Regions from separate parts of the Erwinia tasmaniensis Et1/99 genome, predicted to be linked through region 1. Evidence: predicted binding sites of a transcription regulator. Region 1 holds the regulator's gene; each other region holds the start of a gene.
The links. The regulator CRP, encoded in region 1, controls carbon source genes, mostly activating them, when cyclic AMP is high. The targets are predictions, from matches to a motif close to ATGTGANNNNNNTCACAT.
Positions count from the first base shown of each region.

Region 1 (7,847 bases):
GACTCCTTCACCTGGAATCTCTACCAATATTTTTCTGAACTGGGCGCAGAAGTCTGCGTGCGGCGCAACGATGAAATTACCCTCGCTGACATTTCCGCGCTGTCGCCCCAGCAGCTGGTGATCTCCCCCGGTCCCTGTACCCCGAACGAAGCGGGGATCTCTGTTGACGCCATTCGTCATTTCGCCGGCCGGCTGCCGATCCTCGGCGTTTGTCTCGGACATCAGGCCATCGCCCAGGCATTCGGCGCGCGCGTTGAACGGGCACGCCGGGTGATGCACGGCAAAACCTCGGCGATTGAACATAACGATGGCGGCGTATTCTCCGGCCTTAATCATCCTTTGACGGTTACGCGCTATCACTCTCTGATCGTGGCGGCAGACAGCCTGCCCGCTGAATTTGAACTGACCGCCTGGACGCTGCGCGATGACGGGCAGCCCGACGAGATCATGGGTTTTCGCCACCGTACGCTCCCGCTGGAAGGGGTGCAGTTTCACCCGGAAAGCATTTTGAGCGAACAGGGTCACCTGCTGTTGGCTAATTTTCTTAAACGTTAATTAACATTTGCCTTTGTGATTAATTATTCATATTTTATGACTATATTTTCACGCATATAAAAAGACGAAACGGTGAGGTGATAGATGGCTACGGAAAAATTAGCGGTTACTCGGGCAACGTTTGATGAGGTGATTTTGCCTGTTTATGCACCAGCGCAGTTTGTGCCGGTCAAAGGCAAAGGCAGCCGTATCTGGGATCAGCAGGGTAAAGAGTATATCGACTTCTCCGGCGGGATAGCGGTTACCGCACTGGGACACTGCCATCCGGCGCTGGTTGAGGCGCTAAAAACCCAGGGAGAAACCCTGTGGCACACCAGCAATGTCTTGACCAACGAGCCTGCTCTGCGTCTGGCGAGCAAACTGATTAATGCCACCTTCGCCGATCGCGTGTTTTTTGCCAACTCCGGCGCGGAAGCCAACGAAGCCGCGTTTAAGCTGGCGCGCTACTACGCTTCCCAGCGCCACAGCCCGTATAAAAGCAAAATCATTGCCTTCCATAATGCGTTTCATGGCCGCACGCTGTTTACCGTTTCCGTCGGTGGGCAGCCAAAATACTCCGATGGTTTCGGGCCAAAACCGGCGGATATCGTTCATGTTCCCTTCAACGACCTGGCGGCGGTCAAAGCGGTGATTGACGATCATACCTGCGCGATTGTCGTCGAGCCGATCCAGGGGGAGGGCGGCGTCGTGCCGGCCACCCGGGAGTTTATGCAGGGGCTGCGTCAGCTGTGTGATGAGCATGATGCGCTGCTGGTGCTGGATGAAGTACAGAGCGGCATGGGCCGCAGCGGCAAGCTGTTTGCTTACGAACACTACGGCGTGCAGCCGGATATCCTGACCAGCGCGAAGGCACTCGGCGGCGGCTTCCCGGTCAGTGCGATGCTCACCACCAATGAAATTGCCTCAGTGATGGCGCCGGGCGTGCACGGCACCACCTACGGGGGTAACCCGCTGGCGTGCGCGGTGGCCGAAGCGGCGCTGGATATTATCAATACGCCGGAAGTGCTCGACGGCGTGGCCGCACGGCGGCAGCTGTTTGTTGATGCGCTACAGGGGCTGAATGCGCAACGGGATCTGTTCAGCGATATCCGTGGCAAAGGGCTATTGATTGGCGCGGCGCTGAAGCCACAGTATGCGGACCGCGCGCGCGATATTCTTAACGCGGCGGCCGCCGAAGGGGTGATGGTGCTGGTGGCCGGTCACGGCGTGATGCGTTTCGCGCCGTCGCTGGTGATTGAACCTGCCGATATCGCTGAAGGCATGGCGCGCTTCGCCGCGGCCGTCGAGAAAGTGCTGGGCTGAGCGACGATAGCTAATCGTGCGGCGTCCCCTTATTCGGGGCGTCGCTATGACGATTTGCTCGGCCGGTGTACCAGCCAGTGGCCGTGATGCGGGCGCTGACTCCAGGCCAGTGATGAAATGGTATGCATGGTGTTAAGGTGGTCAAGAATACGTTCGACGTGACCCTCCAGGAGGGTCACCGGCCCGTGCTGAAAATTATCCGGCGCCTCCAGCACGTTACTTTCCGAACCCGGGCCATCATATTCCAGCCGCTGTTGGCAACGCTGTAGGGCTATCTCGCAGGACTGGAGGTAGCGTTCTGCCAGCGACGAGGTCAGCATAGTATGTTCCCGCGCCATAATCGTCATTGCATTGATATGCTCAACGATAAGCTGGCTATGAGTCACCCACAGCTTCATATCGGACAGATAGCGGGAATCAAAACCGGGTTCCTGCATTGCCTGATTAAGGGAGTTATATAGCGCGTTATGTGCCTGGTTGACTTTGATACGCTGGTTTGCCAGCCTGCTAACATTCTGCTCATTGCCCAATAGCATCCGCAACGCTTCCTGATAAGCCTCCAGCGCGTCATGTGCGTTCTGGCGCAGCAGCGCGCTCTGCCACTGTGGCCACAGCCAGATATTGCCGCCGAAGGCGATCAGGCAGCCCATCAGGGTATCAATCAGACGCGGTAATAAGAATCCCTCTCCGTTCAGCGACAAAAGCTGAAGGGAATAAACGGCGGTGACCGTAAACCCTACCGTTGCCCAGCCATAGAACTTGCGTAAAAACAGGTAACTGACCAGAGTAATGGCCAGCATTACCAGTAATGTCATCGATTCTGGAGCATGCAGACGCAGGGCCAGCGCGGCCACCGCCAGCCCGGCAAGGGTGCCGAGCGCTCGGTGCTGAATACGCACGCGGGTGGCGCTGTAGCCGTTCAGGCTGACAAACATTACGGTCATCAGTATCCAATACGGCTTCGGCATATTTAAAAACAGCGCCAGCGTACTGGCAAAGGTGAGCATGACGCCGAAGCGGGCGGCGGTTCGCAAAGCGATGGATTTTAGCGACAGATAGCTTTTCAGCGCCGGTAGCAGCGGCAGGCGGCGCTGGCGGTCTGCCATCAGATCGCGGCGGTAGAGCGGGCGTTGGGCGCGCAGCACGCGCCCAATACGGCTGAAATGATAGTAGCAAAAATTACCGACCGGGTTATCAGGGTGCTGGCGGACAATCTTCTCCAGCGCTTCCAGCGGCTGTTCCAGAGTGAAGCGTTTGGGAAAGCGGTGATAAAGAATATCGTCTGCCAGTTCACGCAGGCGCGCGGCGATGCGCTGTGCGTTCCAGCGGATCACCGCCTCGGCGTGACTCTGGCGTACCAGTTTTTTGACGTCTTCAGGCTGATGCAGGCTAACGGCGATATGTTCCTGTAGATCCAGCGCCACCTGGAATGCGCGCATCAGGGGCTGATAGTGCTGGTTGCGGTTGGCTGCCAGCATATGGATCTGTTGGTAACAGGTGGTAATGAGGTCGACGGCTTTCTGTTGTCGGGCGAACAGCGGCGGCATTGCCGTTGAGGGATCGTTCAACTGGTTTAAATGACGATATTTTGCCTCGCAGTAGTCCGCGAGTTCGCGGTAAAGCAGGCTGAGCGTTTCGCGCATCGGCTGCTCTTTCCACAGCCAGAACCAGAACCAGTTAAATACCCCGTACCAGATGGTGCCAAGGATATACAGCAGCGGAGGCTGCCACATCGGCACTCTGCCCGCGAGGCTAAGGGTAAAAATGGCGGCGATCAGCGAAGCGGGCATGAGCCGGCCATGCAGCGGGCTTATCTCACCAGTCACCCCTAACAGCAGCGCCATCGCCAGCAGGATCAGCGGCAGGGGGGCGCCCTGGGCGGCGGCATACTGGATAACAAAACTGCTGCCGGCGAACAGGCTACCGCCAACCACCAGGCGTTTGAAGAAGCGTCTGTGTGGCGTATCCAGCCCGGCATTGTTGCAGCAGGCGGGCACCAGAGAAAACAGCAGGCCTTTTTGTAAATCACCCAGCAACCAGCCAAGCGCGACCGGCAAACAGAGCACCAGCGTTTGCCGCAGGGCATAGTTCACTTCAGGTTGATAGATAATTCTCCGCCACATCAGCCGCACCAAATAAAAAAAAGGCGCGGCAGGGGGCTGTCGCGCCGTGGGTTCAGAAGCGGTTAACGCGTGCCGTAAACGACGATAGTTTTACCGTGTGCAGAAATCAGATTTTGATCTTCCAGCATTTTCAGAATACGACCCACCGTTTCGCGCGAGCAGCCGACGATCTGGCCGATCTCCTGACGCGTAATTTTGATCTGCATTCCGTCGGGGTGCGTCATTGAGTCAGGCTGTTTCGCCAGGTTCAGCAGCGTCTGGGCGATGCGTCCGGTCACATCAAGAAAAGCTAAATTCCCCACTTTTTCCGAGGTGACCTGCAGGCGGCGCGCCATTTGTGAAGACAGGCGCATCAGGATGTCAGGATTGACCTGGATCAGCTGACGGAATTTTTTGTAAGAGATTTCAGCTACTTCGCAGGCTGCCTTTGCACGTACCCATGCGCTGCGCTCCTGTCCCTCTTCAAAGAGGCCCAGCTCGCCGATAAAATCCCCCTGGTTGAGATAGGAGAGGATCATCTCTTTGCCTTCTTCATCCTTGATCAGCACTGCCACAGAGCCCTTGACGATGTAGTAAAGGGTCTCGGCCTTCTCACCCTGGTGTATCAGCGTGCTTTTGGACGGATATTTGTGAATATGGCAATGTGACAGGAACCATTCTAGAGTTGGGTCTGTTTGCGGTTTGCCGAGAACCATTCGCTGTTATCCTCTGTTGTTATCGTGCCTGAATACATCCTGTTTTTCACGCTGCAAGGGTGATGCTTATCTTGCTGTCGCACGTAATAATAGGAATATACGGGAGCTGAATCCCTGCCAGGCGTTGAAATAGTCAAGCGTTCCCGTAGGAAGAAACATGGGCCTTTTTCAGAGCTGGCCGCGTGCCGTTGTTCTGCTTTCACCGACGCTTGAATGCAGGTGAAATTTTACAGCTCCGTTTGTAGCACAGCTTGAGATGGCTGTCTTCTGTTGTCTCGCTTCAGCATAGTCAGAAAAACAGAACGTTGCCGTTTTAGTGACGGCGGCGTACCCTGCTCTAACTGAATGAATTCGAGGATTTTGTTATGCAGGCACGAGTCAAATGGGTTGAAGGGATGACGTTTTTGGGAGAATCCTCATCCGGTCACCAGGTGCTGATGGATGGTAATTCGGGTGATAAAGCGCCAAGTCCGATGGAAATGGTGCTGATGGCCGCCGGAGGCTGTAGCGCCATTGATGTCGTTTCCATTCTGCAGAAGGGCCGCCATAACGTGGCCGACTGTGAGGTGAAACTGACTTCAGAGCGTCGCGAAGAGGCCCCGCGTATTTTCACCCATATCAATCTGCATTTCATTGTCAGCGGAAAAGCGCTGGCGGATAACGCGGTAGCGCGTGCGGTCGATCTTTCTGCGGAAAAATACTGCTCGGTGGCGATCATGCTGGGCAAAGGAGTGGAGATCGGCCACAGTTACGAAGTGATCGAACTGGCCTGATGCAGACCTCCGCTTAGCCGTGAAGGAAAGAGCGTCAGCCGATGCTCTTTCCTTCCATCAATCGTTTTACCAGTGGCCCCATAATCAGCTCCATCGCCAGCCCCATTTTACCGCCCGGCACCACCAGGGTTTTGATATGTGAGATAAACGAACCTTGCAACATCGACAGTAAATAAGGGAAATCGATATCGTCCAGCCCCTGAAAGTGGATCACCACGAAGCTTTCATCCAGGGAAGGGATACCGCGCGCGGCAAACGGGTTGGAAGTGTCCACCGTCGGAACGCGCTGGAAGTTGATATGGGTGCGTGAAAACTGCGGAGTAATAAAGTTAATGTAGTCCTCCATGGATCGCACCACCGAGTCCATCACCGCTTCGCGCGAGTGGCCGCGTTCGCTGGTGTCGCGTACCAGCTTCTGGATCCATTCAAGGTTGACGATGGGCACCACGCCAACCAACAGATCGACGCTGTTCGCCACGTTATGTTGCGGTGTGACCACGCCGCCGTGCAGCCCCTCATAAAACAGCACATCGGTCGGCTCTGCCAGCGGCTGCCACGGCGTAAAGGTGCCTGGTACCTGTTTCCACGGCACGGCCTCATCATAGGTATGCAGATACTTGCGCGACTTGCCTGTGCCGCTGCGTCCATATTCGCTAAACGTGTGCTCCAGCAGCCCGAAATCATTCGCCTCCGGGCCAAAATAGCTGACGTGTTTGCCCATATCGCGCGCTTTGCGGATCGCCATATCCATTTCCGGGCGTGTAAATCGATGGAAGCTGTCCCCCTCGACTTCTGCTGCGCGCAGGTTCAGCTGCTGGAAAATCTTCCTGAATGCCAGGCTGGTGGTAGTGGTTCCTGCCCCGCTGGAGCCGGTAACGGCAATCACCGGATGTTTGGTCGACATGACGTACTACTCCCTGCAAAAAAAGGGTGGGGCTGCATTGGTAACATGATTTGGCGATCTTTGTTACCCATGCAGCGGGTAAAGCGCAGAAAAAGAGGCGGGTGCCGGTTAGTCGTGAAACTGTCCGCGCGGCATAATATTGACCGACTCGTGCAGTTCAGACCATACCAGCACCACCTCGCCGCTGCTAAGTTGACGACGCACATCGGCGACTTTCTGCTCCAGCGATCGTTCATGTTCGCCGTAATCGGTGCCCTCGCGCAGTACAAAGGATTCAATCAGGCTATCAAGCGTTGCAGGATCCAGTTCTTTCCAGGGAATAATCATCAGTTTTCCAGCCAGGGGGTGAGCCATTGCGGGATGCGCTGTTCCAGCCACATTTGTGGGCTGCGCAGCGTTCCGCCAACAAAACCGACGTGCCCGCCGTGCTGCGTCAGCTGATATTCAACATTCGGCGGCAGCAGGGCAGGGTCGGGGATCACGTCAGGAGTCATAAAAGGATCGTCCTGGGCGTGAATAATCAGCAGCGGCTTACGCACCTGCGGCAACAGCGGCAGGGCGCTGCATCGGCGGTAGTAGTCGCTGGCATCAATAAAGCCGTGGGCGCGTGCGGTAATGGCATTATCAAAATCGCGCAGCTGGCGCATGGATCCGAGCTGCGCCAGATTGACGGGCAGCGTGCCGGGCCAGGCGCGCAGTTTGCGCCGCGCATTCTGCTTCAGCAGGCCGAGCAGATAGCGCTGATAAACACGGGAAAAGCCCTGTTCCAGCCGCAGGCTACAGGGTTCCAGCATCAGCGGCGCGGAAACCGCGACCCCGGCATCCAGCAGGCAATCATCTCCCTGTTTGCCCATCAGGCAGGCCAGCATATTCCCCCCCAGCGAGATGCCGACGGCAGCGGTCGGCACTTCGCCCCATGCGTCGCGCAGCCACTGTAAAAAATAGCTGGCATCCTCAGTTTCGCCAGAATGATAGATACGGTTCAGGCGATTGGGCACGCCGCTACAGCCGCGAAAGTGCATCACCACCCCCAGCCAGCCGCGCGCTTTCCACGCCTGTAGCAGGCCGTGCGCATAGGGGCTGTGGAAGCTACCCTCCAGGCCGTGGAACAGCACCACACGCGGCTTGCTGCGCGCCTGGGCCGGGTTTTCGCTCCACGCCAGATCGATAAAATCGCCGTCCGGCAGCGTCAGGCGCTGCCAGTGCGGTTTCAGCGTCACGCGGCGGCGTACCAGACGCGGCAGGATGGTTTGCAGATGCGCATTGCTGGCTCCCGTCATCGGACGAAACGGGTTTTCAGCCGGACAATTAAAAATCATGTGGTCGGGGCTTGTAGGTTCCATAGCGCGCTGTTAGCTTCATCAGGTTGTTTATTTTTCCGGGGGTGAGAGGCACCCGTTTTATGGAACTGAGTCTGTTTTTATCCATGTTAGGTTTTCTCTGGGTCGCTGCCATTACGCCCGGCCCTAATAATATGTTACTCACCGCCTCTGGC
Region 1 is NC_010694.1:3,551,438-3,559,284, reverse strand. Features, by position in the region: gene ETA_RS17170 (aminodeoxychorismate synthase component II) at 1-555, shown strand, start outside; gene argD (bifunctional acetylornithine/succinyldiaminopimelate transaminase) at 640-1,857, shown strand; gene ETA_RS17160 (YccS/YhfK family putative transporter) at 1,902-3,980, opposite strand; gene crp (cAMP-activated global transcriptional regulator CRP) at 4,043-4,675, opposite strand; gene ETA_RS17150 (OsmC family protein) at 5,041-5,448, shown strand; gene ETA_RS17145 (phosphoribulokinase) at 5,483-6,352, opposite strand; gene ETA_RS17140 (YheU family protein) at 6,461-6,679, opposite strand; gene ETA_RS17135 (hydrolase) at 6,679-7,695, opposite strand; gene ETA_RS17130 (LysE family translocator) at 7,755-7,847, shown strand, end outside.

Region 2 (7,847 bases), 680 kb from region 1:
GCGAGCAATTTTAGTAAAGCAGTCTTCAGTTCAAGCGTTAGCCTAAGCTTCTTCCTGACTTCCTTCTTGAGTGCCTCATAGTAATCCCTGTTGACGAACCCTGTGCCCCCGTGGCTTACTACAATATTGAAGGAAAGACTTATGTCTAACAAAATGACTGGTTTGGTAAAATGGTTCAACGCTGAGAAAGGTTTCGGCTTCATCTCCCCAACCGACGGTAGCAAAGACGTTTTCGTACACTTCTCTGCAATTCAGAACGGCGGCTTCAAGACGCTGGAAGAAGGCCAGAAAGTTGAGTTCACTATCGAAAACGGCCAGAAAGGCCCAGCAGCAGCTAACGTAACTGCGCTGTAAGATAGAAACTCCTTCGTTGTTACCGTCATGAGTTAATCTCTGACGGTATGATACGAAAACGAAAAGCCCGCCTTATGGCGGGCTTTTTGCGTTTCTGATACGGGGCAATCCCATCCCCGCTTCCGCGGTCCAGGCGTCAGGGCGAAATCGTTTAGCCGCGCGTCAGGATCAGTCGGTAACGATACTGGCGGGCGCGGAGTAAAAATTCCTCGTCAACGCTCGGGCTCCAGGAGTCATCGCCGCCCACGCCCATATGGAAACCGTCAAGCGTCAGCCAGCAGCCTGCCTCGTCGCGCAGCAAATGACGATGCGAAGTCTTGCGCAACTGCTCCACGCTATGGCGACTTAGCGAGAAGTGGAAATCCCCGCGGATATGCCAGTGCCCAAACGTCAGTTCCCTGGTTCCCCCGCGCAGCCCGTTTTCACAGGGGAAGACATAAGGTGTGCTCAACGCCCCCAGCGGCAGCTGCCAGCGTGAGAATTCTGCCGCCAGTCGACGATCCGGGTAGTTTTCATGCGGGCCGAGGCCCAGCCAGCACACCTCTTCCGCTACCTCCGCCAGCTGGCAGTGCAGGCCGATACGCGCCGGCTCGGGCAGTCCGGCCGCAATATCCACCTCGACTTCCAGCAGCATCTCACCCTGTCGATTTATCCGATAACATTTGCGGCTGAGGAAGCGTGGCTCGCCATCAGCCAGCCAGGCCTGCTCGCTGCGGATCTGTACGCCATCGTTCAGGATGTCTGTCTGTAGCCGCAACAGCTGACTTTCAAGCCGGTAATAACCCGCCCGCTGCCAGCGTTCTGCCCACGCATGTGGGTCGATGCGGTTGGCTTCACTGATGCCGATATCATTGTCCAGCGGCGCACGCACGAACAGATCGCGCAGCGGGGATAGCAACTGCGGTTTGTCCGCCTGTAGCCACTGGATAAGTTCACCGCTCTGACGGCAGAATTGCCAGCGTTGCCCGGCTTGTACCACCTCAATCAGCTGTGACTGCGGGTGCAAACGAGGTTGCTCACCCGGTACGTCAGGCTTCGGCAGTGATAGTGCCGCAGGGAGTTGCCAGCCATCCCACGCCACGCGATGGTTGGCCGGTGACCACGCGGTGGCCGCGGGCTGGATCACTTCGACCCGCAGCCACAGTTCTCCTGCCAGCGATGGAAGTTCACCCAGCATCAGGCTGACGGTGCCTTCCGGGGGAAGGTTCAATGTTATCTGCCCCCCGGCAACCTGTTCCCCATGATGCTCAATGCGCCAGCATAGCCGCTCGTTGTCGCTGTGACGGAACAGATACTCGCTGGTGATGCCCAGAGTTATCGGAGAGGTGTTTTCCAGCTGAAACTGGAAAAACTGCTGGGCGCGCTTAGCCTCAAACAGGGCGGGATGTGGGCTGCGGTCGGCGAAGACCAGCCCATTCATGCAGAACTGTCGGTCATTCGGCATGTCGCCAAAGTCACCGCCGTAGGCCTGCCAGCTGCTGCCATCGGCGGCTTGGCGCGTGAGGTTCTGATCGGCCCAGTCCCAGACAAACCCGCCCTGTAGGGGAGGATACTGGCGAAAAGCCTGCCAGTAGCGGCTGAAACCGCCCAGACTGTTACCCATAGCATGGGCATACTCACAGAGGATCAGTGGGCGAGTCTCTTCCGGCAGGGCGATCCATTTTTTAATCGACCATTTTGGCACGGCTTCAAAAGGTTGATCCCGATCGACCCTCGCATACATCGGACAGATGATATCGCTGGCGGCAGTGTCGGCTCCGCCGCCTTCATACTGTACCGGCCTGCTGGGATCGTCACTCTTTATCCAACCATAAAGGGCATCGTGGGTGCTGCCGTGACCAGACTCGTTGCCCAGCGACCAGATAATAATGCAGGCATGGTTGCGGTCGCGTTGCACCATGCGGGTTACCCGCTCGCTGAAAGCAGAAAACCAGCTGGGATCGTCCGCAAGCCGGTTCATCGGTTGCATTCCGTGCGTTTCAATATTCGCTTCATCAACCACGTACAGTCCGTAGCGGTCGCACAGGCGATACCACAGCGGATGGTTCGGGTAATGGGAGCAGCGCACCGCGTTGAAGTTATGCTGCTTCATCAGCAGAATATCGGCGATCATTGCTGGCTCATCCATGACCTGACCGCGATCCGGATGATGTTCGTGACGGTTGGTGCCGCGGATCAATAGCGCTTTGCCGTTGAGCTTAAGCAGACCGCCGCTCACCTCTACCTGACGAAAGCCAACGTCGCAGGCTTCTGCTTCAATCAAGGTACCGTCGGCATCCAGCAGCGCGATCACCGCCCGGTAGAGATGCGGGGTTTCGGCGTTCCACAGCAGGGGCTGATCAATTTGCAGGGACAGGCGCGTGCGGTCGAGATAGCGCCCACGTTCGTCAACCACCGGCGTACCAAACGGCTGCTGATGCTGCGCAATGAGCGTATCGTCGCGCCACAGCGTCACCTTGAGTTGATAAGCGCTGGCATCAGTCAGGGAGCAGAGTGCCAGCACCCGGAGCTGTGCGCTGCGGTATTCAGGACTGAGACGAGTATCAATGTGAATATCGTCCAGCCTGACGTGCGGTTTATGCAGCAGGCTGACGCTGCGGAAAATCCCGCTCATGCGCCACATGTCCTGGTCCTCCAGATAGCTGCCATCACACCAGCGGAGCACCATCACGGCAATGCGATTTTCCCCCTCGAGCAGGCGTTGACTGAGGTCGAATTCGGCCGGCAGCCGACTGTCCTGCGAGTAACCGATAAACTCGCCGTTGCACCACAGGTAGAAAGCCGAATTAACCCCGTCAAAGATAATTCGCGTTTGGCCACTCTGAAGCCATGCGGGCTGGCAATGAAAGGTGAGTGAATAACAGCCGGTCGGATTGTCGTCAGGAACCCGTGGCGGATCTGTCGGTATAGGGTACTGCACGTTGGTATAAATCGGGGCGTCGTAACCTGACAGCTGCCAGTTAGAGGGTACGCTTAAGCGGCCAACCTGCGGCAGGTCGCCGTTAATCCAGGCGTCCGGAACAGCCTGCGGGCGGTCGAAATAGCTAAAGCCCCACTCCCCGTCCAGCAAACGTTGACTTGGGCTGGCCAGGTCGCCGCGCGCCGCATCCGCATTGCGCCAGCTGGCAAGCGGTGTGTGGGCTGGCAGACGGTTAAGCTGGGTGAGTGCCGGGTTTTCCCAGTGACGCTGGGCTAATAACTGCTGCAAGGTCAGGGGATCGGTTTTTGCCATCGTTTACGCCTCATCAAAGTTATGCGACCAGATTGAGGCTGGAACCGTTTGATAGAAAGGCAAAAGGGATCAGGATGTGATGGCTATCGCAACATTGAGGATAAAGATAATCTGTAAAACAGGGTGTTAACACAGGTTTTTCCTGGGAAATTAGCAGAAAAGCGTTAAGCATGTTCACTAAAAGTAAATAGCGCCTGAAAGCGGATAATTCTGCATTGTGAGCGGCACGCAGCGCGCTTAGTATCAGCGCGAAATGTCATTCATGTTGTTACGAGGTTTATTATGGCGAGTATGATTAAAGCAGTGAGCGTGATTGCACTGGTAGCGACCTTAAGCGGATGTCTGTTTCCGCCTCCGGGTGGTGGTGGCGGCGGTGGTGGTGGAGGCTGGGGCGGGGGAGGCCCACGCGGTGGATTTATGCAGCAGGGGCGCTAGACGATGTCTGCCAGGGCCAGCCGCTGGCCCTGAAAACGCCGTCCGCACGATGAACACGCAGCGCAACATCCAGATACCAAGTGGTCCTCCATCCCCCGGTGCCGACTTACTCAGCGCGCGATGAACGGGACAATCCGTTCATATCTCGGTGTTATTTCGTTATTTCATTGCGAATCGGTCAAACCCCATCTTTCTACTCGCCGAAAAGAAAATTTATGCCACACTCAATTATGGACTTATAACCATTGTGGAAAGGGATAAAAATGAAACTTCAGCTATTAATGGCGACAGCTTTGCTGTCAATGACGGTTGCGGGCTATGCAGGAGCCGCAGAGAAAACCGCCCAACAGCAAAAGATGACCGTATGTAATCAACAGGCGGGAGAGAAGTCGCTGAAAGGCGGTGACCGCAAGAGCTTTATGAGCAGCTGTTTGAAAAAAGACAGCAAGGCTGATGGCATGACGCCACAGCAGCTCAAGATGAAAACCTGTAATTCTCAGGCCGGTGAAAAAATGTTGAAAGGCGACGCACGTAAAACCTTTATGAGCAGCTGCCTGAAAAAAAGCTAAAATAATGTGGGTCAAACGACCCACTCATTTATCCCGCCGTCAACGGGTTATCCGGACTTAGCTGAATCTGGTACTGATTATCGTGCCGCTACGGCATACGCCGACGGGCCGGGCAGGGTTCTCCGGATTTACGGCTTGCTCATCCGTTCTGACTTAGCCATACATTGCTGCATGGCTTCAATCACCGCAGAACGTAACCCTTTTTGCTCCAGCACTTTGACCGCTTCAATGGTCGTTCCGCCCGGCGAGCACACCATATCCTTGAGTTCACCCGGATGCTTACCGGTTTCCAGCACCATTTGTGCGGCACCTTTTACCGTCTGGGCAGCAAACTGATAGGCCTGGGCGCGGGGCATTCCGCCTAGCACTGCCGCATCGGCCATCGCTTCGATAAACATAAAGACGTAAGCCGGAGCGGAGCCGCTGACGCCAACGACCGCGTGGATCAAATATTCAGGCACCAGCGCCGCCTGGCCAAAACCGCTAAAGATTTGAACCACCTCATCCGCTTCTTCCTGGGTCACCAGCACATTCGGGGTAACCGAGGTCATCCCCGCATTTACCAGAGCCGGGGTATTTGGCATAACGCGCACGATTTTACGGTCATGTCCAAGAACGGAAGCCAGCGAATCTAATGTGATCCCCGCCGCGATAGAAACCACTACCGTCTCTTTATTCAGGCTGCCGACAATATCCTTGAGTACTGACAGCAGCATATTAGGCTTTACCGCACCAAACAGAATATCGGCCTGTTCTGCCACCTGGCGTGCGCTGTCTGCCGGGGTGATGCCGTACTGCTGCTGCATCGCCTGATTCGTCGTCGGCTTGTGGTCAAACACCCAGATATTTTCTGCCTTAATCTGCCCGGCCTTGATCATGCCGGCAATAATGGCTTTGGACATGTTGCCACAGCCAATAAAACCAATTTTCTTTTCCATATCATTCTCCCTGCTTAACATTGTCGTGAATAGCTAACGGATGCCATAACGTCACCTTAACCCAGCCGCCGGGATGCTTAAAGCCTAAAAGCGATCGTCTATCCCTTGAGCAGCTTAGCGGGTCGGGGAGCACTTTGTGGGATCGCGATCAGATTAAGTTTGCCATTCTGCTAAAGAATGGGAAGATCGGTCCGATCCCCGACTTTAAAAAAGGAAATACTGATGCCAATCTGGGTGGATGCCGATGCGTGCCCGAAAGTGATCAAAGAGGTGCTGTACCGTGCTGCGGACCGCGAGCAGATGATGGTGACGCTGGTGGCTAACCAGTCTCTTAGCGTTCCGCCGTCGAAGTTTCTGCGAACCCTGCGCGTGGCGGCCGGTTTTGACGTGGCGGATAACGAAATTGTCCAGCGGGCGCAAAGCGGTGATTTGGTGATCACCGCCGATATTCCCCTGGCGGCAGAAGTCATGGAAAAAGGGGCGATAGCGCTTAATCCACGCGGTGAGCGCTACAGTGTGGCAACCATACGCGAGAGGCTGACGATGCGTGACTTTATGGACACCATGCGGGCCAGTGGGGTGCAGACCGGCGGGCCGCCGGCGTTGAATCAGCGCGATCGTCAGCAGTTTGCTAATGAGCTTGATAAGTGGCTACAGCAGCAGCGCAAATAGTGATAACAGACTCCCCTCCCGCCGGGTGGGAGAGGAGCGGTCGGCGTTATACGAAACTGTCGTCGTCGAAGTCGTTGTCGTTAAAACCGTCGTTACCGTTGTCGTTAGCGTAATCCTGCTGTCCGCTGTCCTGATCCAGGAAAGAGGCGTTGTCGCTGCCGTTGAAGGTATCCAGATTGTTACTGAAATCCGTTTCGGGCATTGCAGGTTCATTAATGATATTGACGATTTCTTCCGGCTGAGAATGGTGGAACATGCTGGTCAGCATGTCTGCCAATACCACGCCACCCGCTACGCCCGCAGCGGTTTGCAGCGCGCCGCCGAGGAAACCTCGTCCGGCGGAAGGCGCCGCCGCCGCAGGCTGCTGTTGAGGCGTCTGTGCAGGTTGAGAGCCCCAGCCAGAAGAGGGCGCGGGTGCCTGCTGCTGTGGCTGAGAACGACTGCCGCCGCCGAACAGCCCGGAAAGAAAGCCGCCGCTGCTTTGTTGCGGCTGCTGAGGCTGATTAAGTCGGGCCTCCAGCTCGCTGATGCGGCTGTTCAGCTGCTTCAGCGCCGCTTCCTGGATCAGGATTGTTTGTGCCATGTAGTAGGGCGCGCCGGGCTGTTGCTGCACCTGTTGTTGAATTAATTTTTCTGCCGCGGCGTCACGCGCGGCGGACTGAGATTCAGCCTGTTTCAGTCGGCTAAACAGGTTTTCAATTAATTGTTGTTCCTGGCTCTGCATAAAGATTTCTCCGAAAACGTGCGATGGACACCATAGTGTCAATACCGTCAGGAAAGTAAATAATCCTGGAGTAAGGAAATGTTGCGGCAATACTGAATGATGTTAATCAGCGTAAACAAATGATTGCCACCAAACTTTAGCAGTTAAATCTAATTTTAATCGCTATCAGATCCTATCCACCTGTAAATAAATCCTTACTGCTGGTTCTGATAGAAAATGTCCGGTAGTATGTTATCTGCTGGATTATTTTTCTCCCCTCTGCTATGCGATTGGCGTTAGCAGCATTCGCTTAAGGAAGCGCCTGATATGTCATTACCCATTTATCTAATCGGCGCACGCGGCTGCGGGAAAACCACCGTTGGCCAGGCACTGGCTCTGGCATTAGGGTACGACTTTTGTGATACCGATCATTACTTACAGCAGGCCCGTCAGCAGACCGTTGCTGATATTGTGGCTATCGAAGGCTGGGCGGGATTTCGTGCACGCGAAGCCGAATCCTTAAAGGCGGTGACCGCGGCCAGTAAAGTGATTGCCACCGGTGGCGGCATGGTCCTGGCAGAAGAAAACCGACTGTATATGCGCGAACACGGCAGGGTCATTTATCTGAATGCCAACGCCCTGGTGTTGGCGGCTCGCCTTGAGGCCTATCCGCTGGCAGATCAGCGCCCAACCCTGACAGGCCGACCCGTTGCCGAAGAGATGGTTGAAGTGCTGGCGGCCCGCGATGCCCTGTATCAGCTGGCAGCACACCATATTATTGATGCGATGCAAACGCCAGATGCGGTTGTTAATCAAATCGTTAGCTCTCTTTCTCTCGCCCGCGCCAGCTAAATCCTGTCTCTGCCTGCGCCCGGTTTTACCGGGTGCCCGGCTACATTTGTGCCTTTCAGCAAGATAAAACGCTGTGATTGTCTATACTTGAC
Region 2 is NC_010694.1:2,869,187-2,877,033, reverse strand. Features, by position in the region: gene cspE (transcription antiterminator/RNA stability regulator CspE) at 142-354, shown strand; gene ETA_RS13995 (beta-galactosidase) at 506-3,586, opposite strand; gene ETA_RS20180 (hypothetical protein) at 3,869-4,021, shown strand; gene ETA_RS13990 (PsiF family protein) at 4,285-4,590, shown strand; gene proC (pyrroline-5-carboxylate reductase) at 4,719-5,528, opposite strand; gene ETA_RS13980 (YaiI/YqxD family protein) at 5,751-6,200, shown strand; gene ETA_RS13975 (DUF2076 domain-containing protein) at 6,247-6,924, opposite strand; gene aroL (shikimate kinase AroL) at 7,231-7,755, shown strand.
Region 2: ETA_RS13995 (beta-galactosidase) is a predicted target of CRP. The motif match lies at 3,661-3,678, and genes of this name have one in related genera.

Region 3 (7,847 bases), 250 kb from region 1:
AAACGCGTGAGGCGGAATTCAGCAGGTTGGAGAGATCCCAGCTGCGCTCACCTACCGACATGCCGGTAGTCACATACCAGGTAGTGGTATGGATCATAATCACCATCAGACAGGCCACGGCGCGTAAATTCTCTATCCAATCGATTTTGTGCGACATCTCATCCTCATTTCCGATCAACCCTGTCTGTATGCGAATTGAGGGTAGCCAGTCGACCCGTCTTCAACAAGTCATAAACAAGAAATTAGGAGCAGGATGAAGGCGCGTTTGTGGCGCGCGGAAACGTGAAAAACGCGCCGTCACCCATTTTGCGCAGCGCGCCGCAAGTGCAGATACCATTTTGGTAATCCCCCCGGTCAAAGGGTATACTGCTACCCACTTTTATCACTACTCGTATCGCGTGCGAAATCAACATGCAAAAGTTTGATACCAAGACCTTCCAGGGACTGATCCTGACCTTACAGGATTACTGGGCTCGCCAGGGCTGCACCATTATCCAACCGCTGGATATGGAAGTCGGCGCGGGAACATCCCACCCGATGACCTGCCTGCGTGCGCTCGGGCCGGAGCCGACCGCGGTCGCCTATGTGCAGCCTTCACGTCGTCCGACCGACGGCCGCTATGGTGAAAACCCGAACCGCCTACAGCACTACTACCAGTTCCAGGTGATCATCAAGCCTTCACCGGACAATATTCAGGAGCTGTACCTCGGCTCTCTGAAGGAGCTGGGCATGGATCCCACCATTCACGATATCCGCTTTGTGGAAGATAACTGGGAAAACCCAACCTTGGGTGCCTGGGGTCTGGGCTGGGAAGTGTGGCTGAACGGCATGGAAGTGACGCAGTTCACCTACTTCCAGCAGGTTGGCGGCCTGGAGTGTAAGCCGGTGACCGGTGAGATCACCTACGGCCTGGAGCGCCTGGCGATGTATATCCAGGGCGTCGACAGCGTTTACGATCTGGTCTGGAGCGATGGCCCGCTGGGTAAAACCACCTACGGCGACGTGTTCCATCAGAATGAAGTCGAGCAGTCGACCTACAACTTCGAATACGCTGACGTCGATTTCCTCTTTACCTGCTTTGAGCAGTACGAGAAAGAGGCGCAGAGCCTGCTGGCGCTGGAAAAACCGCTGCCGCTGCCTGCCTATGAACGTATTCTGAAAGCCGCACATAGCTTTAACCTGCTGGATGCGCGCAAAGCGATCTCCGTCACCGAGCGTCAGCGCTATATTCTGCGTATTCGTACCCTGACAAAAGCCGTGGCTGAAGCCTACTATGCCTCCCGCGAGGCGCTGGGCTTCCCGATGTGCAATAACAAGAAATAAGAGGCAGCCATGACTGATAAAACTTTTCTGGTGGAAATCGGCACCGAAGAACTGCCTCCGAAAGCGCTGCGCAGCCTGGCCGAATCCTTCGCCGCTAATCTGACCGCCGAGCTGGACGCTGCGGGCCTCGCCCACGGCGAGGTAAGCTGGTTTGCCGCCCCGCGTCGTCTGGCGCTGAAAGTCGCTAATCTGAGCGCCGCACAGCCGGATCGCGAAGTGGAAAAACGTGGCCCGGCGATCCAGGCGGCGTTCGATGCTAACGGCGTGGCGACCAAAGCCGCTGAAGGCTGGGCGCGCGGCTGTGGCATCACCGTCGACCAGGCCGAACGCCTGAGCACCGATAAAGGCGAATGGCTGATGTACCGCGCCCGGGTGACCGGTGAGCGCACCCAGGTATTGCTGCCGGCCATGATCGCCACCTCACTGGCAAAACTGCCGATCCCGAAACTGATGCGCTGGGGCGCGTCCGAGGTGCAGTTCGTGCGCCCGGTTCACACCGTAACGCTGCTGCTGGGCGATGAGCTGATCCCGGCCAACATTCTCGGTATCGATTCGGCACGCATCATCCGCGGCCATCGCTTTATGGGCGAGCCGGAGTTCACCATCGACCATGCCGACCAGTACCCGCAGATCCTGCTGGAGCGCGGCAAAGTGCAGGCGGACTACGCAGCACGTAAAGCCATCATCAAAGCGGATGCCGAAGCGGCAGCGGCGAAAATTGGCGGCGTTGCCGACCTGAGCGACAGCCTGCTGGAAGAGGTGACCTCGCTGGTCGAGTGGCCGGTGGTGCTGACGGCGACGTTTGAAGAGAAGTTCCTCGCGGTTCCTGCCGAAGCGCTGGTGTACACCATGAAGGGCGATCAGAAATACTTCCCGGTGTATGACAAGGCGGGCAAGCTGCTGCCGAACTTTATCTTTGTAACCAATATCGAGTCGAAAGATCCGCAGCAGATTATTTCCGGCAATGAGAAGGTGGTGCGCCCACGTCTTGCTGACGCCGAGTTCTTCTTTAACAGCGACCGCAAACGCCGTTTGGAAGATAACCTGCCGCGTCTGGAAACCGTACTGTTCCAGAAAGAGCTGGGCACCCTGCGTGCGAAAACCGACCGCATTCAGGCGCTGGCCGGCTGGGTTGCTGCGCAGATTGGCGCTGACGTTAATCACGCCACGCGCGCGGGCCTGCTGTCCAAATGTGACCTGATGACCAACATGGTATTCGAGTTCACCGATACCCAGGGCGTGATGGGCATGCACTACGCCCGTCACGACGGTGAAGCCGAAGACGTCGCGGTGGCGCTGAACGAGCAGTATCAGCCGCGCTTTGCCGGTGATGAGCTGCCTTCTAACCCGGTGGCATGCGCGCTGGCCATTGCTGACAAAATGGACACCCTGGCGGGGATCTTCGGCATCGGTCAGCATCCGAAAGGCGATAAAGATCCGTTTGCACTGCGCCGTGCTGCGCTCGGCGTGCTGCGTATCATCGTCGAGAAGAATCTGCCGCTGGATCTGCAAACCCTGACCGAAGAAGCGGTACGGCTGTATGGCAGTAAGCTGTCTAACGCTAAGGCGGTCGATGAAGTGGTCGACTTTATGCTGGGCCGTTTCCGCACCTGGTATCAGGAAGAAGGCCACAGCGTGGATACCCTTCAGGCGGTGCTGGCACGCCGTCCTACACGTCCGGCAGACTTTGATGCGCGTATGAAGGCGGTCTCTCATTTCCGTACCCTGGAGCAGGCGGCAAGTCTGGCCGCAGCCAACAAGCGCGTCTCCAATATTCTCGCGAAGGCGACCGAGCCGCTGAACGACAGCGTGCAGGCATCACTGCTGAAAGAGAATGAAGAGATCAAGCTGGCGACCTATGTCACCGCACTGAGCAGCAAACTGCAGCCGTTCTTTGCCGAAGGTCGCTACCAGGATGCGCTGATTGAGCTGGCGCAGCTGCGTGAAGCGGTGGACAACTTCTTCGATAAGGTGATGGTCAACGCCGAAGAGAAAGAGGTGCGTATCAACCGCCTGACGCTGCTGGCCAAGCTGCGTGAGCTGTTCCTTCAGGTGGCCGATATCTCTCTGCTGCAATAATCTGGCGTGGTCAGCGGCGGAACCGCACAGGTCCGCCGCCGCCCGCATCAGAATGATGCGCTAACAAACGGGCGGCTAAATTTAGCCGCCCGCCGAGTTTTCTGACACTTCATCTTACCCTTCCCCCATTGCCCACCGCGCGTCATTCCCCTACCCTGTGCGGTTTTTGCCAACCAGGTTAAGACTTTATGCAATCACATGGCTTTGCTGCGAAAGCAGCTAACACCCCGCTGGAACCCTTCGAATTTACACGCCGGGAGCTTCAGGCTGGCGATGTACTTATCGATATTCACTATTGCGGCGTCTGTCATTCCGATCTTCACATGGCGCGTAACGAATGGGGCGTCAGCCAGTTCCCACTGGTGCCAGGCCACGAGATCGTCGGGCGCGTACTGCGCACAGGCAGTGACGTCAGCACCTTTAAAGCTGGGGATCTGGTCGGTGTCGGCGTAATGGTCGACTCCTGTGGTCACTGCGGACAGTGCCACAATGGCGAAGAGCAGTACTGTGAGACCGGTTTTACCGCCACGTACAACGGTGAAGAGAAATTTATTGGCGGTAAAACCTTCGGCGGCTACTCCGACAGCATCGTGGTTAACAGCAAATTTGTTGTCGCCGTGCCGGAAAATCTGCCGCTGAATGCCGTCGCCCCGCTGCTGTGCGCAGGTGTTACCACCTGGTCACCGCTGAAATACTGGAACGTGCAGCCGGGCCAGCGTGTTGGCGTTATTGGTCTGGGTGGACTGGGCCATATGGCGGTCAAGCTGGCGACTGCGCTGGGTGCCGAGGTGGTACTGTTTACCACCTCCCCCGCCAAAGCAGCCGATGCCCTGCGGCTCGGGGCCAGCCAGGTGGTGATATCAAAAGATGCACAACAGATGGAAAGCGTGAAAAACAGCCTGGATATGATCCTCGATTGTGTTGCTGCGCCGCACGATCTCGACCCGTACCTTAGCGCGCTGAAGACTAACGGCCATTTGGTGCTGGTAGGCATCCCTGATGCGCCACATAAGTCACCTGATGTGACGCCGATGGTGTTTAAGCGCCTGAGCATCTCGGGGACTTCCATCGGAAGCATCAAGGAAACGCAGCAGATGCTGGATTTCTGTGGACAACACAATATCGTGTCTGACGTTGAAGTGATCCGCCTGGATGAAGTGGAACAGGCGTTTGAACGAATGCTGAAAGGGGATGTGAAATACCGCTTTGTTATTGATATGAAAGCCGCTAAGTGACCGTTATAACACAAAAACCCGCCTGATGGCGGGTTCCTTTTTCTAGTTCAGCAGATCTCTGCTGAGATACGGATTCGACTTACTCAACTGCATTAGCTTCTGCGTACTGCGCGAAGGTTTGGTCCGTTTCGCTTCCCAGCTCTTCACCGACGAAACGCTCACGCCTAATACCTGGGCAAACTCATCAATCTGCAAACCGGTAATTTCACGAATTCGTTGCGATTCGGGCATCGCCATAATGTCGTTTTGGGCGAGCGCCGTCGGCATTCCTTCTCGGGTTAACACTATCATCTGCTCCAGACTGGACAGCAGTTCGGACATTGGATCTTTAGTCTCCATCAGCACACCTCAATAAACTCACTTAATGTGAAAAACCAGAGGGGGTGAACCTGAAGATCAGGCTCTGAATACCGGCGAATATCTGCCATAAGGACACTTCAGAGGCAGCAAAAAGGGAAACGCCAGAACTCTAAGTATTAGATCATTTCCGGGACTCCGATCGATATTTCAGATTATATTTACCGCTCACAACGGCCTGCTACAGGTGCCCGGACGGGTTAAAAATGAAGATGCACAGAGACACCTATCCATAAAAATTGATTTCGACTATTCTCTACGCAAGATATTAAGCAGGCAAAATCGACAGATATTTGTTAACAGGAGTTAATTTCTTATGACGACAGGATTATCACGCATCTGGACGCGTGCGCTGGTGCCATTTATGGCGCTGTTTCTGGTGTTGCAGTTGACCGGCTGTGGCGATAAAGAAGCCGATCAACGCAAAGCGTTTATCGATTTTCTACAGAATACGGTGATGCGCAGCGGCGAGCATTTACCCAGCCTGAGCGAAGATCAGAAGCAAAAATTCGGCAATTATGTCGGCGATTACGCCATTCTTTACGGCTTTGCCCAACAGATTAACCGCGCGGTAGATTCCGGCCTCAAGCCGGTGGTAAACGAGCTTTCTGCTATTCGCACACCGCAAGACTACCTGACGCACCGTGAGATGCTCCGCCAGGCGAGCGGATCGCTGGGCGTGCTCGCCCAGCAGATCCAAACGGCGAAAAACCAGGCGGAAAGCAGCAGGTCGACGTTGAAACAGCCGGAAGATCTGAAAACGGTGTACAACAATGTGTACAACAAGGTGGTTACCCAGCCTGCCACATCGCTGTCCCCTCTGCTTCCGGCATTGCAAACCCTGAGCCAGGACGCGGTACAGGCCGGTGATTTTCTACAGCAGCAGGGAACAAACGTCAGCTTTAACGGCGCGGCGATCCAGTTCCCCACCCAGCAGCAGGCAACGCAATACAATACCCTGATGAGTAATTTGAGCGCCAACGTTCAGGCCTTATCTCAGGCGCAGCGTTTACTACAAGGTGAGGTTAACTAACCCCCAGAAGCGCAGAGGGGCAACGGCAGCGTTGCCTCCTGGCAGCCTACATGGCATTAAGAGTATTCAGGCGCATGATAACCAGCGCATCTTTTCTGTTTTGACTTTAGCGCTGAACGGGCCGATGCAAAATCCGTTCACACCGCAGCGAAACCCTGTCCGATTGATTCTGACCGCTGAAAATATTTTATTCGATATCGATGTTAAAACGCCGACTCAAGCCCAATAAATAGGGGCAGCAGGCGTGTCCATTTTTAAAGTTCATTGAATCACGCTGGCCAGACGGAGATATTATTATCAATGCGATCGGTATCACTTTGCGTTTCTCCGGGGCAGGCACCGCGGAAATGAGCGAAATTTTGTGAATCACATCACATTATAAATAGAAAAGACAAATGAAGAAATGTGATTAAAATCACAAAAACACGCCGACCGCGTCTGTTTTTTCGACGGTTTTTTTTAAACATCTTTATTCTTCGTGATTAATATCACTAAAAACCATCACCTCCCCCCCATTATTCAGTGACACTGATCACACTTAATCCTTTGGCTACGCAAGCGTCATCTTCGCATGATAGAGTCAGCCGACTTACAGTGACACCAGCGGCCCGCGCCGTAACGTTTCATCCAAAAATCAACGCGCTCTCTTATTGGGTTAGCGCTTACTTATAAGAGGTGGGTTTATATGTCCTCATCAGATATCAAGATCAAAGTTCAAAGCTTTGGTCGTTTTCTGAGTAATATGGTCATGCCTAATATCGGCGCGTTTATCGCATGGGGCATCATTACCGCGCTATTTATCCCGACCGGATGGCTGCCAAACGCCACGCTGGCGAAACTGGTTTCACCAATGATCACCTACCTGCTGCCGCTACTGATCGGTTATACCGGCGGTCGTCTGGTTGGCGGCGATCGCGGCGGCGTAGTGGGGGCAATCACCACAATGGGCGTTATCGCCGGAGCCGAGATGCCGATGTTCCTCGGCTCGATGATTGCCGGCCCGCTGGGCGGCTGGGCTATCAAAACCTTCGATCGCCGGGTTGATGGCAAGATCAAAAGCGGGTTCGAAATGCTGGTGAACAACTTCTCTGCCGGTATTATCGGCATGCTGTTGGCGGTTCTCGCATTTCTGGCCATTGGCCCGCTGGTACAGGGTCTTTCCCATCTTCTCGCCTCTGGCGTCAATCTGATGGTGCAAAATAATCTGCTGCCACTGACCTCTGTATTCGTGGAACCGGCAAAGATCCTGTTCCTGAATAATGCAATCAACCACGGTATCTTTTCGCCGCTGGGTATTCAGCAGGCAAGCGAAGCGGGTAAATCGATTTTCTTCCTGATTGAAGCTAATCCAGGCCCGGGCATGGGCGTGCTGATGGCCTATATGTTCTTTGGCCGTGGCAGTGCCAAACAGTCTGCGGGTGGAGCAGCAATTATCCACTTCTTTGGCGGTATTCATGAAATCTACTTCCCGTACGTGCTGATGAACCCGCGTCTGATTATCGCCGTAATCCTCGGTGGTATGACCGGCGTGCTCACCCTGACGCTGTTAAACGGCGGGCTGGTTTCTCCAGCCTCACCGGGGTCGATTCTTGCCGTACTGGCTATGACGCCGAAAGGCGCCTACTTCGCTAACATCGCGGCAATTGCGGCGGCCTTTGCGGTCTCCTTCGTGGTCGCGGCTATTCTGCTGAAAACCAGTAAAGTGAAAGAGTCTGACGACATTGAAGCGGCAACACGCCGCATGCAGGAGATGAAATCCCAGTCTAAAGGGATCCCTGCATCGGCCACCGTGGGGCACGATGGTCCACAGAGCGATCTGG
Region 3 is NC_010694.1:3,805,605-3,813,451, forward strand. Features, by position in the region: gene ETA_RS18245 (acyltransferase) at 1-157, opposite strand, end outside; gene glyQ (glycine--tRNA ligase subunit alpha) at 412-1,323, shown strand; gene glyS (glycine--tRNA ligase subunit beta) at 1,333-3,402, shown strand; gene ETA_RS18260 (NAD(P)-dependent alcohol dehydrogenase) at 3,591-4,637, shown strand; gene ETA_RS18265 (HTH-type transcriptional regulator) at 4,680-4,976, opposite strand; gene ETA_RS18270 (DUF3053 domain-containing protein) at 5,311-6,027, shown strand; gene ETA_RS18275 (PTS mannitol transporter subunit IICBA) at 6,713-7,847, shown strand, end outside.
Region 3: ETA_RS18275 (PTS mannitol transporter subunit IICBA) is a predicted target of CRP. The motif match lies at 6,431-6,448, and genes of this name have one in related genera.

Region 4 (7,847 bases), 1.6 Mb from region 1:
GGATACCTGCCATTCCAACTCGCCCACCGCGTTAGCGGCATCAAAATCGATGCAGGCAATAGCCGAAGTGGCGAACATCGGCGGCGTTTCCTGCGGGCAAAGTTCCGTCACCAGATAGCCCACCAGCGGCAGGTGAGAGATCACCAGCGCCGATTTCACGCCTTCGTTCGCCAGCACCTGTAAATAGCTGGCCACCAGCTTCGGATCGCCACCGGGCGTCAGTTCCGGCAGGACGTCTTCTCCGTCAGGAAGGAGCAGCGCTTCACGAGCCGTACTTAGCGTCTGCTGCGCGCGCAGATAGGGGCTGACTAACACCCGCTCGATGTCAACCGCCCGATCGTTGAGCCATATCGCCATCTGACGAGTTTCATCACAGCCGCAGTGAGTCAAAGGTCTGACCGAATCGCTTGCCGCTTCTAAAGCTGCATCGCCGTGACGCATTATGAAAACTTGCATATAGCACCGCTGTTGTTAAACAAAAACGCCGGAGAAAACGCCATCCGACTCTTCATTCCGGGAATGAACGCTGTGTTGTACCCCAATGCCTCGACAGGAGTCAACCGATTGTTTACTTAATGAACGCCAGAGGTCGTTGCCCGGGTGACCCGGTCTACAGACTCTCCTGGTAAACCCGCGCCATCCACGGGTTTGTTTCATTTCACTTCACGTGTATAAAAAGTCTGGTGCTCTGCTGCCATTTTCAGCAGCAGGGAACAGGGAGTAAAACGAGGCCCGTGCTGTTGCATAAGTAAAGTTAATCTATTGACCACTTCATCTATACCTAACCGATCCATATAGTGGAACGGGCCACCGAGAAACGGCGGAAAGCCGATGCCAAATACCGCGCCAATATCACCATCGCGCACGCTGGCGATCCCCCTTTCATCCAGCGTGCGTGCCGCCTCATTGAGGAGCATCATCACACAGCGCTGGGAGACATTCTGTGAGCTAAGATGATGTTTTACGTTAACCGGCAGCAGGCGGTACACAGTGCTGTCGACGCGTTTTTTTCCCCCTTTTTGCCGATACAGATAGAATCCGCGCCCGTTTTTGCGCCCTTTTCGGCCATCCTGCCACAGCGCGTCAGCCCCGGCCGGGAGCGCAAAGCGGTCGCCCCAGGCCTGCCGAAGGATTGGCATAATATGCGTCCCCACATCCAGGCCGATCTCATCCAGTAGTTGTAGCGGCCCAAGCGGAAACCCAAACTGCACCAGCGCCCGGTCGATATATTCAATCGGCTCACCCTCGCAGAGGCAGTGCAGCGCCTCAATTAGATAGGGTGCCAGAATGCGGTTAACGTAGAAGCCGGCCCGGTCGGCGACGACGATCGGCGTTTTGCCCTGTTTTCGCGCCAGCATCACCGCGCTGGCGATGGTCCGCGCAGAGGTGCCCGCATGTGGGATCACCTCCACCAGCGGCATTTTGTCCGGTGGGCTGAAGTAATGCAGGCCGATCACGTTCTCCGGCCGCTGTGCGGCGGCGGCAATGTCAGCTATCGGCAGAGAAGAAGTGTTGGAGGCAAATATCGTGTGCGCACTACAGTTCGCTTCGATCTCCGCCACCATTTGCTGCTTCAGCGCAAGGTCTTCAAATACCGCCTCGATCACCATATCGCACTGACGAAAGCCCTGATAGCGGGTGCTGCCGGTGATCAGCGCCATCTGCTGCTGACGCTGTGCCGCACTCAGGCGACGGCGCTTCACCGCCTGACTCAGAACCTGCCAGCTGGTTTTCAGCGCATGGTTAACGCCGCAGGCATTAACGTCTTTAATGCGTACCGGCAATCCGGCGCGGGTGGCCGTCACGCACGCAATACCGCCGCCCATCAGACCCCCGCCCAGTACGCCAATGCGTTTCAGTGGATAAGGTTCAGCGCCGAAGCCCTCCTTTTTCAACGCGGTGGTGGCAAAAAACAGGCCGCGCAGCGCGGCAGATTGCGGGGTCATCGCCAGTTCACCAAACGCGCGCGCTTCGGCCAAATAGCCGTTCTCCCCTGGCGTCAGCCCACTGCGCACCACGCTAAGAATTTTTGTCGTCGCCGGGTAATTACCCTGGGTTTTTGCCTGGATCTGGCGCTGCGTCAGCATAAACAGCAGTGCGCGCCCGGGTCCGCGGGTTAACAGCCGTTCACCGAGGGGGGCGCGCTGCGCTGCCGCACGCGGTTTTAGCGCCAGCTGCACGGCAACGTCCAGCAAGATAGCCGACGGCACCGCGTCATCCACCAGCCCGCAGCGTAAGGCGGCGCGGGCGTTTAGCGTTTTACCCGTCAATATCATATCCAAAGCTACCCGGATGCCCGTCAGTGGCGGCAGGCGCTGCGTTCCGCCAGAGCCTGGCAGCAGCCCGAGCTTCACTTCCGGCAGGCCAAGTCGGGTTTTATCATCCAGCGTACAGACGCGGCGATGACAGGCCAGCGCCAGTTCAAGCCCGCCGCCCAGGCAGGCACCATGAATGGCGGCAACGACCGGGAACGGCAGTGCGGCTATCTCCGCCATCGCCTTTTGCCCGGTGAGGGCCAGCTCTGTCGCCTGCTGAACGCTCTGGCAGGCGGCGATCATGCTGATATCCGCCCCGGCGATAAAACTGTCGGGCTTACCCGAGATCAGTACCAGCCCGGCCAGATGCGGATTGACACGCGCCTGCTGAATAAGCGCCAGAATATCGGCGGCAAATTCAGCTTTCAGGGTGTTGACCTTCTCATGCGGCACATCAATGACGATCACGCCAACCCCATCGGGACGCAGGGTAAGAGTCAATGCGGATGGCAAGTTCATGAGTCCACCTCCAGAACCATAGCGGCACCTAACCCGCCCGCCGCGCAGGCCGTCACCAGCCCTAGTCCGCCGCCGCGCCGACGGAGTTCGTTCAGCGTCTGGGTGATCATCCGCGCCCCGGTGGCGGCAAACGGATGGCCGTAGGCAATGGAACCGCCCAGCACATTAAACCGCTCCATATCGACCTCTCCCAGCGCACGGGGACGATCCAACACCTCGCGGGCGAAGCGTTCATCGGCAAACATTTTCAGATTCGCCAGGGTCTGCGCCGCAAAGGCTTCGTGCATATCAATCAGGCTTAAATCGGCAAGCGTGATCCCGGCGCGGTCCAGCGCCAGCGGTGAGGCATAGGACGGCCCCAGCAGCATGTCCTGACGCACATCAATGGCGCTAAACGCATAGCTGCGCAGAAAGCCAAGTGGCGCAATGCCCAGCTCCCTGGCGCGCGACGCCGTCATCAGGATCACCGCCGCCGCGCCGTCGGTAAGCGGCGTGCTGTTAGCGGCGGTCACCGTGCCATGACGGCGGTCAAACGCCGGGCGCAGACGCGCGTAATCCTGCATTTTTGACTCGGCACGCACGTTGTTATCCTGCTCGAACGGCTGTTCCCACGGCGGTACGCAGGCTGTCATCACCTCGTCATTCAGCAGGCCCTGCTGCCAGGCGTGTGCGGCACGCTGGTGGGAACGCAGAGCCAGCGCATCCTGCTGTTCACGGGTGATCCCGTGGTTTTTCGCCATCTGTTCGGCGCTGTCGCCCATGCGCAATCCGGTGGAGTATTCGGCCACCGCTGGTGCTACCGGCAGCAGATCGCGCGGGCGCAGGCCGCTGAACAGCTTTAGCTTTTGTGCAAGGCTACGCGTTTTACTGGCATCGACCAGCAGCCGCGCCAGCTTTTTGCTGACGCCTATCGGCAGCACCGAGGATGAATCGGCTCCTCCGGCAATCCCCGCCTGAATGTGTCCGATCATCAGGCTTTCGGCTACGTTTGCCACCGCCTGAAAACTGGTGGCGCAGGCGCGACTGACGCTCCAGGCATCGGTGTGAACGCTCAGAGCGCTGGCAAGCACGATTTCACGGGCAATATTGGGCGCTTCCGGCATCTGCACTACCTGACCGAACACCAGTTGTTCAATAACATCGGGGGAGATTTCGCTTCGCGCCAGCAGCTCGCTGACCACCATGCGTCCCAGTTCCAGTGCGGGAATACCGTGGAAGGCCGTTGCCTGACGGGCAAAGGGGGTGCGTAACCCGTGAGTGATCGCGATGCGCTCACCCTGACGCGTCAGCAAAGGTAACGCTTTGCTCATTTTTCTCACCTGTATCCTGTCGATAAGCGGCATCACTGCCAAAGAGGTCTGACCTGATCAGTGTTAACCAGAATAACGGCGGATGCCACGATGGCAGGAGAAAAGTGCGGGAGAGGACACGATTAAGGCGGAGGAAACATTTCCTCCGCCATGCATTCAACGCAGACCAAGCTGGAAAATCATCGTCTCGGCCTGGCAGCTAAACGTGAAGCGGCACGCCAGCTGGATACCCGCCGGCGTCTGGTGAAACTGACTTTCAATCAGACAGGGGTCGGATTCTACCGCGCGCGCTTTATCCGTCAGGTGACTCAGCATCGCCTCGGCGTGGTCCTGATGTGGGAAGACCTGGCTATAACTCGCCGTGCGGTCGCCGTTATCTAAAATGGTGCCGACATCAACGCAGCAACAGGCAGCGGTCTCACGGGTACTACAGCGTTTAATGGCATCAGTCATCACTCCTCCTGCATGCCGTCATTGATCAAACGGCAGATGAATTTAACAGGATCTCAGTTTACTCCCGGTACTATTGCGCCTCCAGCGATAAGCGGCTTGTGGGCGCTAGAGTGATGAAAATCACACTATTGTTTGATGCAAAACAAGTCAGCAGGGATCGAGGTGAGACTAAATGTAATTTTTTTGTTAAGCAGATCTCTTTTCCAGAAACAATTTGCCCGAATTAAAAAAACGTTATTGCAACATGCTCACGGGTCATATTAATACTGGCGGAACTGGTCTGATTTGTTCACAGTCTGTCAGCCCCTACAATTCCCGCTTTTTGTTACTCACGGTAACAGATATTAATAATAATCAGATAATGAGGTTATGGTTATGAACCATAAAAACCCGTTTGCTCAATCGGCCCTTGCAGCGGCACTGACGTTAATGTCTTCCCAAGCTATCGCGGCTGGCTTCCAACTAAACGAATTTTCAACCATTGGCTTAGGCCGCGCCTATTCCGGCGAAGGGGCAATGGGAGACACTGCCGCTTCCGCCAGCCGCAACCCGGCGACGATGGCATTAATGGACCGCCCGATGTTTTCCATCGGCGCAGTATTTATCGACCCGGACGTGAATATTGACGGGCAGTCAGGCTCGGGTAACAGTCTGAACGCCAACAACATCGCCCCCACGCAGTGGGTCCCCAATATTCACTATGTACAGCCTCTTAGCGACCGCTGGTGGATCGGTGCTTCTGCTACCAGCAATTATGGTCTGGCAACCGAGTTTAACGATGGCTATGCCGGCGGCCCGTTCGCCGGCAAAACCGATCTGATGACCATGAACCTTAACCTGAGCACCGCCTATCGCCTTAACCAACATTTTAGCGTTGGCATTGGCTTTGACGCCGTGTACGCTCGGGCAAAAATCGAACGCACTATTGGTGAACTGGGTGCGTTGTTACCCGCTTACGGCCTGCCCGCTGCGCCAGCAGATACTCAGATCGCCCATCTTAAAGGTGATGAATGGGGATACGGCTGGAATGCCGGGGTTCTGTACGAACTGGACGACAATAACCGTTTTGGCCTGAGCTACCGCTCTGAAGTTAAAGTCGATTTTGACGGAGATTACCGCAGCACGATTCCGGTGGCGTATAACGCGATTGGCTCGCAGTTTGGCTTACCGACGGGGACCGGCGGCAATACCATTCCCGGATCGCTGTCGCTGCATCTGCCGGAAATGTGGGAAGTCTCCGGCTACCACAAGGTCGCACCTAAATGGGCCGTACACTACAGTATGGCCTATACCAGCTGGAGCCAGTTCCAGGAGTTAAAAGCGACCGGCAGCAATGGACAGGAGCTGTTCTACAAAGATGAAAGCTACCACGATGCCTGGCGCATCGCGTTAGGAACCAGCTACTTCTACGATAAAAACTGGACTTTCCGCACCGGTATTGCCTTTGACGACAGCCCGGTTCCGGCGGATAAACGCTCCATTTCCATTCCCGACCAGGATCGTCTGTGGTTGAGCGCCGGCACCTCCTACGCATTTAATGAAAACGCCTCGGTCGACGTGGGCGTTTCTTATATGCACGGCCAGAAGGTGACGATTAAAGAGGGTAATGACCCGGTTGCCAGCCGCAAGAATGGCCAGCCAACACCCTATGTCTTTAACTCCACCGGCAAAGCCTGGCTGTATGGCGCAAGCTTTAACTATAAATTCTGATCCAACCCCACATCGCATAAAAAAACCCGCATTTCGCGGGTTTTTTTATGATGCATTATTTACTGTGAATCAATATCGCCGATATCGTTTTGGATCGCCGCCGCGTTGGGGTTTTCCTGCGGAATTAACTTGCCGTCGCTGGCGAGGAAATCATGATGCTGGAAGTAGGCTGCGCGCATAAATGCATAGGGATCGTTTGAGTTTCTGACCACGGCATCTGAGTCCAGCAGCTGGGCACGGGTTTCAATTCCCTCCACCACCCACTTACCGGCAGACATCCACCATGTCAGCCAGCTGAACGGCGGATAAACATAATCCACCAGTCCCCCCAGGTCTTCACGCGGCGTAAAGCCACCGTAACCCGGAACTTCTACATAGGTGCCGTAACCCACGCCGTAATGGCCGAGGGTACTGCCGAACGCGCGGTTTTCTTCTTTTGCCAATTTCGGATTAGCCATGCTCGCGACGTCAATCAGTCCGCCCATCCCTAACAGGGTATTAAGGAAGAAGCGGTTGAAGTGGACCATCGCCTTATACGGATTCCCTTCAATGAAATAGTTGACCATTGAGGCAGGTTCGCCGAGGTTGCTGGTGAAATTGCTCAGTCCGTTACGGGCAGGAAGCGGCAAATAATCACGCCATACCACCGCAACCGGACGCACAACATACGGGTCCAGCACGTTGTAGTTAAAATTGAACATGGTTCGGTTGAAGCCTTCCAGCGGATCGGAGCGCCCTGCTGGTTCATCAGCCGTTGGCGAACTGGCACAGCCCACCATCAGTACGCTTGCCAGCGCTAAGCCCGTCAGGCGATAGTTCATAGTTGTCTCCCAGTCCTGCTTTTTGTGAATTCTCGCCCGCTATTGTCGGTTTATGTCAACGGCAAGCTGCTGCTGACCCGCGAAAGGTGTTATCGCACTCAGACCGTACCAGTCACCCGGTTGCGGCGTCGCGCTACCGTCACGTGAAATGCGGACGCGTACCTGCAGCTGGCGCTGCGCGGATAACAGGCGGTCCGGCATCATGGCGTTACCATCGTCCAGCGTGAGCGATAAAGGAAAATGGCTCAGCGGCACTTTCTTCACCGCCACGGGGATCGGCGAGTGGCCGTCAGTAATAGAAATATACAACACTCCGCCCGGCTGTAACATTTTTTCTGCCGCATTGGATAATCCGATCGTTAACGCCAGCTGGCTCTTCTCCACGCCTGAAACGCTTTTAGCCTCGGCGATACTGCGCCGTATCATGACAACCCGCCCATCTTCCGGCGGCAATAGCTGCAACATTTTTTGCCAGCGCGTTATCGCACCGCCATAATTTTGCAGACTGAAGTCATTGAATGCCAGTAGTCCCAGCAGCCTAAGATTGCTTTCATCGTGGCTGACCATCTCGTTCAGCATGGCGCTCGCCTGGCGGTTATCCTGCGGGTCGCTTGAGCGGGTCAGCACTTCCGCATAGCTCAGCCGCGCCTCCGCATCGGTGGGAGAGAGTTGCAGCGCGCGTCGGAAAGCCTGCGAGGCGGTGGTGGCATTGTTGAGTACCATGCCGAGGCGGCCAAGCAGCATCCAGTCGTTAACATTATCAGGAGACTGCTGAAGCT
Region 4 is NC_010694.1:1,271,589-1,279,435, reverse strand. Features, by position in the region: gene sixA (phosphohistidine phosphatase SixA) at 1-456, opposite strand, end outside; gene fadJ (fatty acid oxidation complex subunit alpha FadJ) at 654-2,774, opposite strand; gene fadI (acetyl-CoA C-acyltransferase FadI) at 2,771-4,084, opposite strand; gene ETA_RS06825 (YfcZ/YiiS family protein) at 4,241-4,537, opposite strand; gene fadL (long-chain fatty acid transporter FadL) at 4,913-6,247, shown strand; gene mlaA (phospholipid-binding lipoprotein MlaA) at 6,307-7,068, opposite strand; gene ccmI (c-type cytochrome biogenesis protein CcmI) at 7,108-7,847, opposite strand, start outside.
Region 4: ETA_RS06825 (YfcZ/YiiS family protein) is a predicted target of CRP. The motif match lies at 4,646-4,663, and genes of this name have one in related genera.